Regions from separate parts of the Nocardia sp. KT25-26 genome, predicted to be linked through region 2. Evidence: riboswitches for the same ligand, from Rfam matches in the RefSeq annotation. Region 2 holds a riboswitch; each other region holds the start of a gene.
The links. A riboswitch is a leader RNA that binds a small molecule or an ion and turns the genes downstream of it on or off. The one in region 2 is predicted to bind S-adenosylmethionine.
Positions count from the first base shown of each region.

Region 1: linked by a shared signal. The riboswitch ahead of AC1HFH_RS22780 (bifunctional o-acetylhomoserine/o-acetylserine sulfhydrylase) and the one ahead of AC1HFH_RS03345 (rhodanese-like domain-containing protein) in region 2 are both predicted to bind S-adenosylmethionine.
Region 3: linked by a shared signal. The riboswitch ahead of AC1HFH_RS05140 (hypothetical protein) and the one ahead of AC1HFH_RS03345 (rhodanese-like domain-containing protein) in region 2 are both predicted to bind S-adenosylmethionine.

Region 1 covers NZ_CM152813.1:5,011,648-5,015,919, forward strand. Annotated here, with positions in the region: gene AC1HFH_RS22770 (MFS transporter) at 1-435, opposite strand, end outside; gene AC1HFH_RS22775 (NADP-dependent isocitrate dehydrogenase) at 693-1,910, opposite strand; SAM riboswitch class IV at 2,327-2,436, shown strand; gene AC1HFH_RS22780 (bifunctional o-acetylhomoserine/o-acetylserine sulfhydrylase) at 2,451-3,776, shown strand; gene metX (homoserine O-acetyltransferase MetX) at 3,773-4,272, shown strand, end outside.
Region 2 covers NZ_CM152813.1:729,480-733,751, forward strand. Annotated here, with positions in the region: gene AC1HFH_RS03335 (FAD-dependent oxidoreductase) at 1-1,283, opposite strand, end outside; gene AC1HFH_RS03340 (Rv0361 family membrane protein) at 1,462-1,938, shown strand; SAM riboswitch class IV at 2,003-2,117, shown strand; gene AC1HFH_RS03345 (rhodanese-like domain-containing protein) at 2,134-2,550, shown strand; gene AC1HFH_RS03350 (O-succinylhomoserine sulfhydrylase) at 2,571-3,779, shown strand; gene fgd (glucose-6-phosphate dehydrogenase (coenzyme-F420)) at 3,790-4,272, opposite strand, start outside.
Region 3 covers NZ_CM152813.1:1,147,845-1,152,116, reverse strand. Annotated here, with positions in the region: gene AC1HFH_RS05160 (alkaline phosphatase D family protein) at 1-497, opposite strand, end outside; gene AC1HFH_RS05155 (nitroreductase family protein) at 834-1,334, shown strand; gene AC1HFH_RS05150 (DUF5313 family protein) at 1,310-1,684, opposite strand; gene AC1HFH_RS05145 (MarR family winged helix-turn-helix transcriptional regulator) at 1,681-2,154, opposite strand; SAM riboswitch class IV at 2,259-2,378, shown strand; gene AC1HFH_RS05140 (hypothetical protein) at 2,417-2,848, shown strand; gene AC1HFH_RS05135 (YnfA family protein) at 3,427-3,762, opposite strand; gene AC1HFH_RS05130 (DUF5996 family protein) at 4,097-4,272, shown strand, end outside.

The sequences.
Region 1 (4,272 bases), 1.4 Mb from region 2:
CCAGGTGGCTGAGGGAACGCCGACGACGTTGGCGGCGCTCAATCCCAGCATAACCGCAGCAACCGCCTTGGCGCGCTGCCCGGCCGGAGCCAGCGAGGCCGCAGCCAGCGAGGCGACACCGAAATAGGCACCGTGCGGCAGACCGGAGACGAACCGCGCCGCCACCAGCAAACCGAAGGTCGGGGCCAGCACCGTGGCGGTGTTGCCGACGGTGAAGGCCACCATCAGCAGCACCAGCAGCTTCTTGCGGGCCATCCGGGCACAGAGCGCCGCGATCACCGGGGCGCCGACCACCACACCGAGCGCGTAGGCCGACACCGCATGCCCGGCCGTCGGCTCGGACACCCGGAACGCGGCCGCGATATCCGGCAGCAACCCCATGGTGACGAACTCGGTGGTACCGATCCCGAACCCACCTAGCGCCAGCGCCAGCATGGCCGGCACATGCCAGCCGGTCCGTGGCACGGCGTCGGTACGGTCGGTGTTCACCGGAGGCGCGGAAGTCACGTCTCAGTTCAACAAGGCCATGCTGCGGTTCGCTCCTCGACAGCACGTGAGTTCCGCCACCCGGCCACCCGGCCCCGGGCCCGCATCCCGAAACGACAACGGTCGTCGCAGCACCCTCGATCGAGGGCGTTGCGACGACCGTACAACCGGAAACGGGCCGCAGATGTGGCGGCGGAACCGGCTCGTTATCGCAGCGCGCGGGCCAGGTTCACATCCAGCGCACCGAGGAACTCTTCGGTGGTCAGGTAGCCCTGGTCGCCGCCGACGAGCAGCGCGAGGTCCTTGGTCATCTGGCCGCCCTCGACGGTCTTGATCACCACATCCTCGAGGGTCTGCGCGAAGTTGATCACCTCGGGGGTGTTGTCCAGCTTGCCGCGATGCTCGAGACCACGGGTCCAGGCGAAGATCGAGGCGATCGGGTTGGTCGAGGTCGGCTTGCCCTGCTGATGCTGCCGGTAGTGCCGGGTGACCGTGCCGTGCGCGGCCTCGGCCTCACAGGTCCGGCCGTCCGGAGTGAGCAGCACCGAGGTCATCAGGCCGAGCGAACCGAAGCCCTGGGCGACGGTATCGGACTGCACGTCGCCGTCGTAGTTCTTGCAGGCCCACACGTAACCGCCCTCCCACTTCATGGAGGAGGCGACCATATCGTCGATGAGGCGGTGCTCGTAGGTCAGCCCGGCCGCGTCGAACTCGGCCTTGAACTCGGCGTCGAACACCTCCTGGAAGGTGTCCTTGAACATGCCATCGTAGGCCTTCAAGATGGTGTTCTTCGTCGACATGTACACGGGGTAGTTCTGCTGCAGGCCGTAGTTGAACGAGGCCCGCGCGAAGTCCTCGATGGACTTCTTGAAGTTGTACATGCCCATCACGACGCCGCCGTCCTCGGGCATCTTCACGACCTCGTGGACGATCGGCTCGCTGCCGTCCTCCGGGGTGAAGGTGAGGGTGACGGTGCCGCCCTGGAAGACCTTGAAGTCGGTGGCCCGGTACTGGTCGCCGAAGGCGTGCCGGCCGATGATGATCGGCTTGGTCCAGCCCGGTACCAGCCGGGGCACGTTGGAGATGATGATCGGGGCGCGGAAGATGGTGCCGCCGAGAATGTTACGGATGGTGCCGTTGGGCGACCGCCACATCTTCTTGAGGCCGAACTCCTTGACGCGGGCCTCGTCGGGGGTGATGGTGGCACATTTCACACCGACGCCATGCTTCTTGATCGCATTCGCCGCGTCGACGGTGACCTGGTCGTCTGTCTTGTCCCGGTACTCGATCCCGAGGTCGTAGTACTCGAGGTTCAGGTCGAGGTACGGGTGGATCAGCTTGTCCTTGATGAACTGCCAGATGATCCGGGTCATCTCATCACCGTCGAGTTCGACGACGGTGCCTTCAACCTTGATCTTGGACATGGATCTTCGTGTCCTCCTAGGATGGTGCCCTCATTGCACGGCCAGGTGAACACGCTTGTGAGCGGACCCCAGCTGTTCAACAGACAACGTATATGCCCCGCGTTGTTTGCGAGACGTGTGGTGCAAACAAGACAAGCGTACTGCTGTCGGCATCCTCACCGCTCGGGGAGGGCCCACTGTGCGGACCCTGGCCGGGAGACGAACAGCCGGTGCTGCCGACGTGACAGGAAACACTTCCGAGGCCCCAGCTTACCGACCGGCACCGACGGCGAACATCGGCAACCGATACCCACCGCGCATAACCGGCGACACGCACACCACCACGCTCCCCGCCCGGTACCGGGCCGCGGCGGCCCACCCGGGAATCGGACCGAAATTTCCGCACGGACGCCATCGACAGTTAACATGTCGAATCAGGTCATGAGTGCCAGCGCCAAGCCCCGGCTCGCTGGCCGGCAACCCTCCTGTGCGGTGGGGTGCTCCGGGTGATGACCGGGCTCTCGAGAGTCGAGAGCAAGCGCGCAGTTCAGGAGGTATCCGATGACCGACTGGTCCTTCGAAACCAAGCAGATCCATGCCGGGCAGGCACCCGAGGACGGTACCGGCGCCCGCGCCCTACCGATCTACCAGACCACTTCCTACGCCTTCCGCGACACCGACCATGCCGCCGCGCTGTTCGGGCTCGCCGAACCGGGCAATATCTACACCCGGATCATGAACCCCACCCAGGACGTGGTGGAGCAGCGCATCGCCGCGCTCGAGGGCGGGGTCGCCGCCCTGCTGCTGGCCTCCGGGCAGTCCGCGGAGACCTTCGCGATCCTCAACCTGGCCGGCGCCGGGGATCACATCGTGGCCAGCCCGCATCTGTACGGCGGCACCTTCAACCTGTTCCGCTACACGCTGCCGCGGCTCGGCATCGAGGTCACCTTCGTCGAGGACCCGGACGACCTGGACCAGTGGCGGGCCGCCGTCCGGCCGAACACCAAGGCGTTCTACGGCGAGACGATCGCCAACCCGAGCAGCGCGGTCCTGGACATCCCGGGCATCGCCGAGGTCGCGCACACCGCCGGGGTCCCGCTGATCGTGGACAACACCGTGCCGACCCCGTACCTGGTCCGGCCGCTGGCGCACGGCGCCGACATCGTGGTGCACTCGGCGACCAAATACCTGGGTGGGCACGGTACGGCGGTGGCCGGTGTGCTCGTCGACGGCGGCACCTTCGACTGGACCGGACGCGACGCCGACGGCGCCCCGCGGTTCCCCGGCTTCACCGAGCCCGACCCCAGCTACCACGGCGTGGTGTACGCCGACCTCGGTGCCCCGGCGTTCGCGCTGAAGGCCCGGGTGCAGCTGCTGCGCGATCTGGGCGCCGCGGTGGCCCCGTTCAACGCCTTCCTGATCGCGCAGGGCCTGGAGACGCTGAGCCTGCGGATGGAACGGCATGTCGCCAACGCCGAGGACGTTGCGAGGTTCCTCACCGAACAGCCTGCTGTCAGCGCCGTCCACTACGCGGGACTGCCCGGTTCACCCTGGTACGAACGTGCCCGGCAGCTGGCCCCGAAGGGTGCCGGCGCGGTCGTCTCGTTCGAGCTGCGCGGCGGCCTGGAGGCCGGTAAGAAGTTCGTCGACGCATTAACCCTGCACAGCCATGTCGCTAACATCGGTGACGTGCGTTCCCTCGTGATCCATCCGGCGTCCACGACGCATGCGCAGCTGACGCCGGAGGAACAGCTGGCCGCCGGCGTCACTCCCGGCCTGGTCCGGCTCGCCGTGGGCATCGAGGGCATCGACGACATCCGCGCCGATCTCGAGGCCGGGTTCGCGGCGGCCGGATCGGCTGCCGACGACACGGCGGTTGCGACGTGACTGTGAGTACCGAATCGCCGAGCTGCCCGTCCGGCGTCGCGCTGCTGCCGCCGGGCGACGGGCAGCTCGGCACAGTCGCGGTCGGGGATATCGCGCTGGAGAACGGCGCGGTGGTCCCCGATGTGGAGCTGGCCGTGCAGCGCTGGGGTGAACCGTCGGCCGCGCTCGACAATGTGGTGCTGATCGAACACGCTCTGACCGGCGATTCCCACGTCATCGGCGGCCCCGGTACCGCGCCGGGCTGGTGGGAAGGCATGGTCGGGCCGGGCGCCCCGATCGACACCGACGAATGGTGCGTGATCGCCACCAACGTGCTCGGCGGCTGCCGCGGCAGTACCGGACCGGGCGCACCGGCACCGGACGGGGCGCCCTGGGGTGCCCGCTTCCCCGGGATCTCGATCCGCGACCAGGTGACGGCCGAGGCGGCACTGCTGGACCGGCTCGGCATCGAGCGGGTGGCCGCCGTCGCCGGTGGCTCGATGGGCGGCATGCGGGT
Region 2 (4,272 bases):
GTGAACGGGATGCCCTTGCTCTCCAGGAAGTCGGTCACCGCGTCGAGTTCCGGACGCTCGGCCGGCGCGAAGTCCTTCGCATCGTCGAGCAGGCAGGCGATGGTCTCGTTGGCGTCGCCCTTGGTGTGGCCGATCAGGCCGACCGGGCCGCGCTTGATCCAGCCGGTCACGTAGGTGGCCTTCATGAACCGGTCCGCGCCCGCGGCGCTCTCGTCGACCAGTACCCGGCCGGCCTCGTTCGGGACGGTGCCGGCCTGATCGTCGAACGGCAGGTTGGTGATGTTCTGCGACAGGTAGCCGACGGCACGGTAGACCGCCTGCACATCCCAGTCCTTGTACTCGCCGGTGCCCTTGACGTTGCCGGTGCCGTCGAGCTGGGTGCGCTCGGTACGCAGGCCGACAACCTTGCCGTCGGAGCCGAGGACCTCGGCGGGCGATTCGAAGAAGTGCAGGTACAGCTTGTGCGGCCGGTCGCCCTGGTCGCGGATGGCCCACTGCTCGAGGGTGTTGGAGACCATGTCGACCTGCTTGGAGTTGCGCCGCGCGGCCTCCGAGCCCTCGTCGTAGTCGATGTCCTCGGGATCGACGATGACCTCGATGGTCGGCGAGTGGTCGAGTTCGCGCAGTTCGAGGGGGGTGAACTTGGCCTGGGCGGGACCGCGCCGGCCGAATACGTGCACCTCGACGGCCTTGTTGGCCTTCAGGCCGGCGTACACGTTCGGCGGGATCTCGGTGGGCAGCAGCTCGTCGCCGGTCTTCGCCAGCACGCGGGCGATATCGAGTGCGACGTTGCCGACGCCGAGGACGGCGACCTTCTCGGCGTCCAGCGGCCAGCTGCGCGGCACATCGGGGTGGCCGTCGTACCAGGAGACGAAGTCGGCCGCACCGTAGGAGCCGTCCAGGTCGATCCCGGGGATCGGCAGGGCCCGGTCGGCGTTGGCGCCGGTGGAGAAGATCACCGCGTCGTAGAAGACCCGCAGGTCGTCCAGGGTGATGTCGGTGCCGTAGTCGATATTGCCGAGCAGGCGGACCTCGTCCTTGTCCAGCACCTTGTGCAGGGCGGTGACGATGCCCTTGATCCGCGGGTGGTCCGGCGCGACGCCGTAGCGGATCAGCCCGAACGGCGCAGGCATGCGCTCGAACAGGTCGATCGACACCTCGGCATCGGACTTCATCAATGCGTCGGCGGCGTAGATCCCGGCCGGTCCGGCGCCCACGATCGCAATGCGGAGCGGGCGGGTCCCCGCGGCGCCCACGGCCGTCGACTCAGTGTTCTCGGTCATCTCTTACGCGCACCCTTATGGTCGATAACGATTGACGGTGTCTACTTAGCTTAGGCTAAATTGACGGCCCGGCATCGGGCGGGCGGCCGTCGACTCGGCGGCAGGCCGCAAGGGCCGATTCTATCCGCGCACGATCCGGCTCCGGTTCCCCGGGCCCGGAGTGGGATGATTCCATGCTATGACCGAGCAGCGACCGGGCGAAAGTCGGCCCGACCACGAGGACGAGCCGCCGATCGTCGTCGACCAGACCGACAAACGCTCCATCGTCCCGTTCGCGGTGGCCGCCGTGATCGCCGTGCTGGTGCTGATCGCCATCGTGCTGGGCGGCCTGCTGTCGCCCGCTGAGAAAAATGTCACAGAAGCCGACCGGATCGCCGCGGCCGCGGCCAACTACCTGGACGCCCGGGCCAACAGTGACCGGCGCCCGCCGATCGGCGTGGCCTGCCCGGACTTCGACGAAGCGGCTTCCGGATTGTCCGACGAACTCGGCGGGCCGGATCCCGAAGCACCGGCCGAGCTTTCCCGCGTCACCGATCAGCGGATCAACGGCGACCGGGGACGGGCCACCGTCACCGTGCAGGTCGACGGCGCGGAATCCAGTAGTACCTGGGAGTTCCGGCGGATCGACGGCAGCTGGCTGGTGTGCACCATCTGACGGTTGTGACCGATCTCGAAGCGAGTTGACAGCGTGCCCGGTGCCGGGGCAATCTCGGTGCCGAGGTCATGAGTACCAGCGACAAGCCCCGGCTGGCTGGTCGGCAACCCTCCTCCGCGGTGGGGTGCTCCGGGTGACGACCTGGCCGTTTTCGACTCCGAATGCGGCAAGTGCGGATTCACAGGAGGTTCGAACATGAGTTACGCCGGCGACATCACCCCGGAGCAGGCGTGGAAGATCCTGTCCGAGAACCCCGATGCGGTGCTGGTGGATGTGCGCACCGATGCGGAGTGGCGGTTCGTCGGCGTACCGGACACCAGTGCGATCGAGCGGCCGACCCTGCTGCTGGAGTGGGTCGATGTGAACGGCTCCCGCAACCCCGAATTCGGTGACCGGCTCGCCGAAGCTCTGCGCGACCGGCCGGCCGAGGCGCCGGTGGTGTTCCTGTGTCGTTCCGGTCAGCGGTCCGCGCATGCGGCCGCCCTGGCCACTGGTGCCGGAATCGCCCCGTCCTACAACGTGCTCGACGGTTTCGAGGGCGGCTTGGATGCCCACGGACATCGCGGTGGCAGTGGCTGGCGGGCCGTCGGTCTGCCGTGGCGCCAGTCCTGATTCGAAAGGATTGCGGATTCATGATCACCGGTGGATCGTTCGACCGTCCGTTGCCCGCCGAGGTCGGCCCGGCGACGCTGGGTGTCCGCGGCGGACTCCGCCGTTCCGGCTTCGAGGAGACCTCCGAGGCGTTGTATCTGACCTCCGGCTTCGTCTACGAGAGCGCCGAGGCCGCCGAGGCCGCGTTCACCGGCGAGGTGGAGCATTTCGTGTACTCGCGCTACGGCAACCCGACCGTCGCGGTGTTCGAGGAGCGGATGCGCCTGATCGACGGCGCCGAAGCCGCCTTCGCCACGGCCAGCGGGATGTCCGCGGTGTTCACCGCGCTCGGCGCGCTGCTGCAGGCCGGGGACCGGCTGGTCGCCGCCCGCAGCCTGTTCGGTTCGTGCTTCGTGGTGTGCAACGAGATCCTGCCGCGCTGGGGCATCGAAACCGTCTTCGTCGACGGTGACGATCTCGAGCAGTGGGAGCAGGCGCTGTCGGTGCCCACCCAGGCGGTGTTCTTCGAAACCCCGGCCAATCCGATGCAGACGCTGGTCGATGTACGCAAGGTGGCCGAGCTCGCCCATGCCGCGGGCGCGAAGGTGGTGCTGGACAACGTCTTCGCCACGCCGCTGCTGCAGCGGGGCTTCGAACTGGGTGCCGACGTGGTCGTGTACTCGGGCACCAAGCACATCGACGGACAGGGCCGGGTGCTCGGCGGTGTCATCCTCGGCGACGAGGACTATATCCAGGGGCCGGTGAAGAACCTGATGCGGCACACCGGTCCGGCGCTGAGCCCGTTCAATGCCTGGACATTGCTGAAGGGCCTGGAGACCATGCCGCTGCGGGTCCGGCACTCCACCGAATCCGCGCTGGCCATCGCCCGTTTCCTGGACGAACACCCGGGTGTCGGCTGGGTGCGGTACCCGTTCCTGGAATCGCATCCGCAATACGATCTGGCGCGTTCCCAGATGTCCGGCGGCGGCACCGTCGTCACCTTCGAACTCTCCGGAGACGACGGTAAGAAGCGCGCCTTCGAGGTACTGAACCGGCTGCGCATCGTGGACATCTCGAACAACCTCGGTGACGCCAAGACCCTGATCACCCATCCGGCCACCACGACCCATCGGGCCATGGGGCCGGAGGGCCGCGCCACCATCGGCCTCACCGACGGTGTGGTGCGAATCTCGGTCGGCCTGGAGGACACCGAGGATCTGCTCGCCGATCTGGACAACGCCCTCGGATAGACCGGCAGGATCAGCCCAGCTTGCGCAGCCGCGGCGCGAGATCGCGCCGGAACAGGTCCAGGAACCGGAGCTGGTCGTGGCCCGGGGCGTGGAAGACCAGGTGGTTCAGGCCCGCGTCGAGGTACGGCTTGATCTGCTCCACCGCATCGTCGGGATCACTGGCCACGATCCAGCGCTTGGCGATCTGCTCGATCGGCAGCGCGTCGGCGGCGGCCTCCATCTCGATCGGGTCGGTGATGTCGTGCTTCTGCTGCGGGGTCAGCGACAGCGGCGCCCAGAAGCGGGTGTTCTCCAGCGCGAGCTCGGGGTCGGTGTCGTAGGAGATCTTGATCTCGATCATCTTGTCGATGTCGTCGCATGCCCGGTCCGCCTTGGCCGCGCCCTCGGCGACCGCGGGCATCAGCTTGTCGTTGTACAGCTCCATGCCCTTACCGGAGGTGCAGATGAAGCCGTCGCCGGCCCGCCCGGCGTAGCGGGCGACCACCGGGCCACC
Region 3 (4,272 bases), 420 kb from region 2:
GCGGGCCGGCTGCCGGGCGGCGGCGCGGTCCGGGTACGCCCGACCGGCGAGACGGCTGCGCCCGCCCGGAAGCGGTAGTAGTACCACCGATCCGGCTCCAGGCCGTGCACCTCCGGATGCACCGTATGCCCGAGTTCCCGGGTGGCGACGGCGGACCCGCGCGCCACCGGCCGGGTGAACGCGGCATCGTGGGCCACCTCGTAGTCGACCGTCACCGGCCGCATCCCCATCCCGCCGAAACCGTCGGGTGCCAACGGGTCCGGCGCCAGCCTGGTCCACAGCACCACACCGTCGGGCGTGGGGTCGCCCGATGCGATGCCGAGCGAGAACGGATCACCCCAGCGCCGCGGTGCCGGAAACCTGGCACTCCCGGCGGCACCCGTACCGGCCAGCGCCGCCAGCGCACCGGCGGCGCCCGACCGGATCAACTGCCGCCGCGACAGGGCCACCCGGACATGGTCGCGAGCCGAGGAGACCTGCCCGCGTCGGCGCGGCATCGCACCGATGAACATCGCCCTACCACCGGATCGCGGATTCGAACGGTTGACCCAGCAGTCGGCCACCCAGCATCTCGACCGCCTCGGGCAGGCGGCTTGGTGTTGGTGGTCCGGCGCGGCCGGGAGCGACTACATCATCTCGGCGCCGATCCACGGTATCGAGCAACGGTGGATCGCGAACGCCGACAAACCTCGACTACCGGCGCTCGACCGGGCATATACACGGCACCGGACCGGTTGGAACGGACCGTGACATCGGAACAGTCGCCGGGAGCGAGACTCCACCCGCTCCTGGCCCAGCGCTTCAGCCCCCATCGATTCGACCGCGAACATCGAATGACCGGCGACACCCTCGAGCTGCTGTTGGAGGCCGCCCGGTGGGCACCGTCGGCCGGCAACTCGCAGCCGTGGGCCTTCTTCCCCGCCCGGCGCGGCGACCCCGGGCACGAACTGTTGCAACAGCACCTGGCGCCCAGCTCGGCTCGGTGGGCCCCCGACGCCGGAGCGCTGATCGTCACGATGACCCGGCACTACGTGGACGATCCGGCCATGGCCTATTCGGAATTCGCCGAGTACGACCTGGGGCAGGCGGTTGCCCACCTGACCGTGCAGGCACAGGCGCTCGGACTGGCCTGCCACCAGTTCCGGGCTTTCGACGCCGAGGCACTCACCACAGCGCTGCGCCCGGACCCAGGATGGACCGTGATGTCGATGATCGCCGTGGGTGCGGCGGCCGAGTCTGCGCCCGCGCAGCGGGACCGGCGGAGCATCGCAGACCTGCGCTCCGCGCCGTGGCAGCAGGCGCCGCCGCCCTACCTCGCGTACCGCGCTTCGTAGGCGGCCCGCTCGGCGGCGCGGCGGGCCTGCCGGGCCGGGTTCTGCAGATCGGGCGGGAGGCCGTGTTTCGCCAGCCGGTGGGCCCGGTTCATCGGCATGTAGGCGACGATGTAGAACGCCGCGAGCAGGACGGCCAGCAGGATCATCGCACCGCGCAGCCACAATGGGCCGGGGAACAGCAGGAAGACGACGAAGATCGGCAGCAGCGGGACCATACCGCGGGCCAGATGCCGGGGCACCGCGTACTTTCCGGTCAGATCGTTGCGCACCCAGTCCCGCATGGAATCGGGTAGCCGGCGGCCGAAGGCATAGCCGATCCAGCGGATCGGGCCGGGACGATGCCCGGTCATGCGCCGGCTCCTTCCGGATGCGGCAGCCCGGCACGCCGCGCGGCCGCATTTATCCGGGTCAGAACCGCATGAAGTTCCTCGAGGTCGGACAATCCGACACCGAGTCGCTCCACCACGGCCGGCGGAATCCGCTCGGCGTCCGCGCGCAGTGCCCGCCCCGCCGGGGTCAAGTCCACGACGAGGCTGCGTTCGTTGTCCGGGTCGCGGTGGCGCGTGAGGTACCCGATCGCTTCCAGCCGCTTCAGCAACGGGGACAGCGTCGGCGAATCGAGTTGCACCAGTTCGCCGATCTCCTTGACCGACAGCGGGGCCTCACCCCACAGCGCCAGCATCACCAGATACTGCGGGTGGGTGAGGCCCATCGGTTCCAGCAGCGGCCGGTACACGCTCAGCACCGACCGGTTCGCCAGCGCCAGCGCGAAACACACCTGCCGGTCCAGCCGCAGCGGATCGTCCTCATCGGCAGCCATCGCCACTCCTCTCGCCGAATACTTGCCACCATAACAGTTCGTGCACTAACTATTATCGCACTTATCGGTTTCGGGCCGCAGCCGTCGGCTATCCTGGATCGCGAGGTCAAGAGTTCCACCCGCCAAGCCTCTGGTCCGGGGTGGACGGCAACCGCGTCGCCCGACACGGTGCCCACCAGAGAAGACCCGGGCTGCAGCCGACCGGCTGTGGTCAAGCCGGGCAAGCTCGATCGCGAGCTTCGCCATGAGTGCGAGGTGCACCATGACCGAGATCTTCGAAACCTGCGCGGGCACGCCCTGCACGTCCCACCGGCCGGGCCACCGAGTCCACCCCGGCCACGCCGCGCAGGTCGGCGGCACACCGTGGGGCTGGCGCGATGCGACCGTCACCGCAACGCACGCCGGGCGCATCACCCTGAGCTATCGCCACGAATCCGGAACCCCACACGTCCGCCACCACGACCCGGCCCTGGCCGCGACCCTGCGCCCGGGCACCCGCGTCCGCCTGCACGAGGACCTGCATGTCCTCGGCACCCCGGACGGCTGGTTCAACGTCGTCGTCACCGACGGTATCGGCCCGGTCCCGGCCCCCGACCGACCACAGGCATGGTCGGGCACCTGCACCGGTGGCGTCGTCGATGCCGCCACCGGTATCGCATCACCCCTGGACTTCCGGGCGGCCGGGCTGGCGTGACACCCCTGTCGGCGCCGGACCGCCCTGCTCGATCAGCTCGGCGAGCCGGGCCGACAGGGACGGTTCCTGCGCCTTGCAGGCAACCCGCGGGAGAGCCGGGTAGTGAATGTCGCGGCACCCACCGCCCGGCGGGCCATGCCCTACAACGGGCCGATCTCGGCTGCAAGGCCGCGCTCGAGTCCCTCAGCGTCGCCCTGCGCGGTGAGCTGGCCGGGTGGGGCATCCGGGTGGTGATCGTCGAGCCCACCGGCGCCGACACCGCGATCTTCGACCGGGCCGCCGCAGCCGCCGACTCGGCCCGCCGGCGGCCGACCCCGAGGTGGTCCGGCTCTACGACCCGATGATCACCGCCGTGCGGCGCGCCACCGGCAGTATGCCTCTCGCAGAGCCGGATTCGATCGCCGCTGTACTGGTGCAGGCGATCACCACCCGGCGACCGCGGACGGTCTATCCCGCGGGACGCGGTGCGCGGGCGCTGCCGATGATTGCGCACCTGCCCGACAGGATGTCCGATGCCCTGGTGGCCCGGGTTCTCGGCATCCACCGGAAAGTGCCGCCACCGGGCGCAGCACCGCAACTCAGGCCGGACGCGGGGCGTACATGATGACCGCTACGCCGATCAGGCAGATGAGTGCCCCCGACACGTCCCACCGGTCCGGGCGGAAGCCGTCAGCCGCCATGCCCCACAGCAGAGATCCGGCAACGAACACGCCACCGTATGCGGCCAGGATCCGGCCGAAGTGGGCATCCGGCTGCAGGGTCGCGACGAAACCGTAGAGACCGAGCGCGATCACCCCGGCACCGATCCAGACCCAGCCGCGACTCTCCCGGACCCCTTGCCAGACCAGCCAGGCACCACCGATCTCGGCGAGCGCGGCCAGGGCGAACAACAGAATCGAGCGCAGGACGGTCACGCCGGGATCCTAGGCACCATCCACCGGCCGACGGCAACGAGCTCCGCGCACCAACGGTTCGATCACCGATGGCCCTACCGGCTGCGATCCGGCTACCCTGGAGCGCAGCATCACCGGTGCCGTATTCGCCCGCCACGGCATCCGTCGACAGGTAACGGACCGCGCCCGACAGGTCCCACAAACCGGTTTCACCACTGCATCGACCGCGAGACGACCGACGGGACCCCATCGGCCGCCCGGCCCGAATATCGACGCTCCGCTGCACGCCGGACGAGCCGAACCGAATCGATCATCCCGTCGCGTTTCCGGCCGATCCGGCCGAAGGGAGAAACACATGCAAGCGGTACCGCACGGCGAGCGCTGGCCGGCGCTGCGCGTGGACGACTGGACCGGCACCCGGGACACGCTGCACATGTGGACGCAGATCGTCGGCAAGATCCGCTTGGCGCAGGCGCCGATGATCAATCACTGGTGGCAGGTTCCGCTGTACGTCTCGGCTCGTGGGCTGAC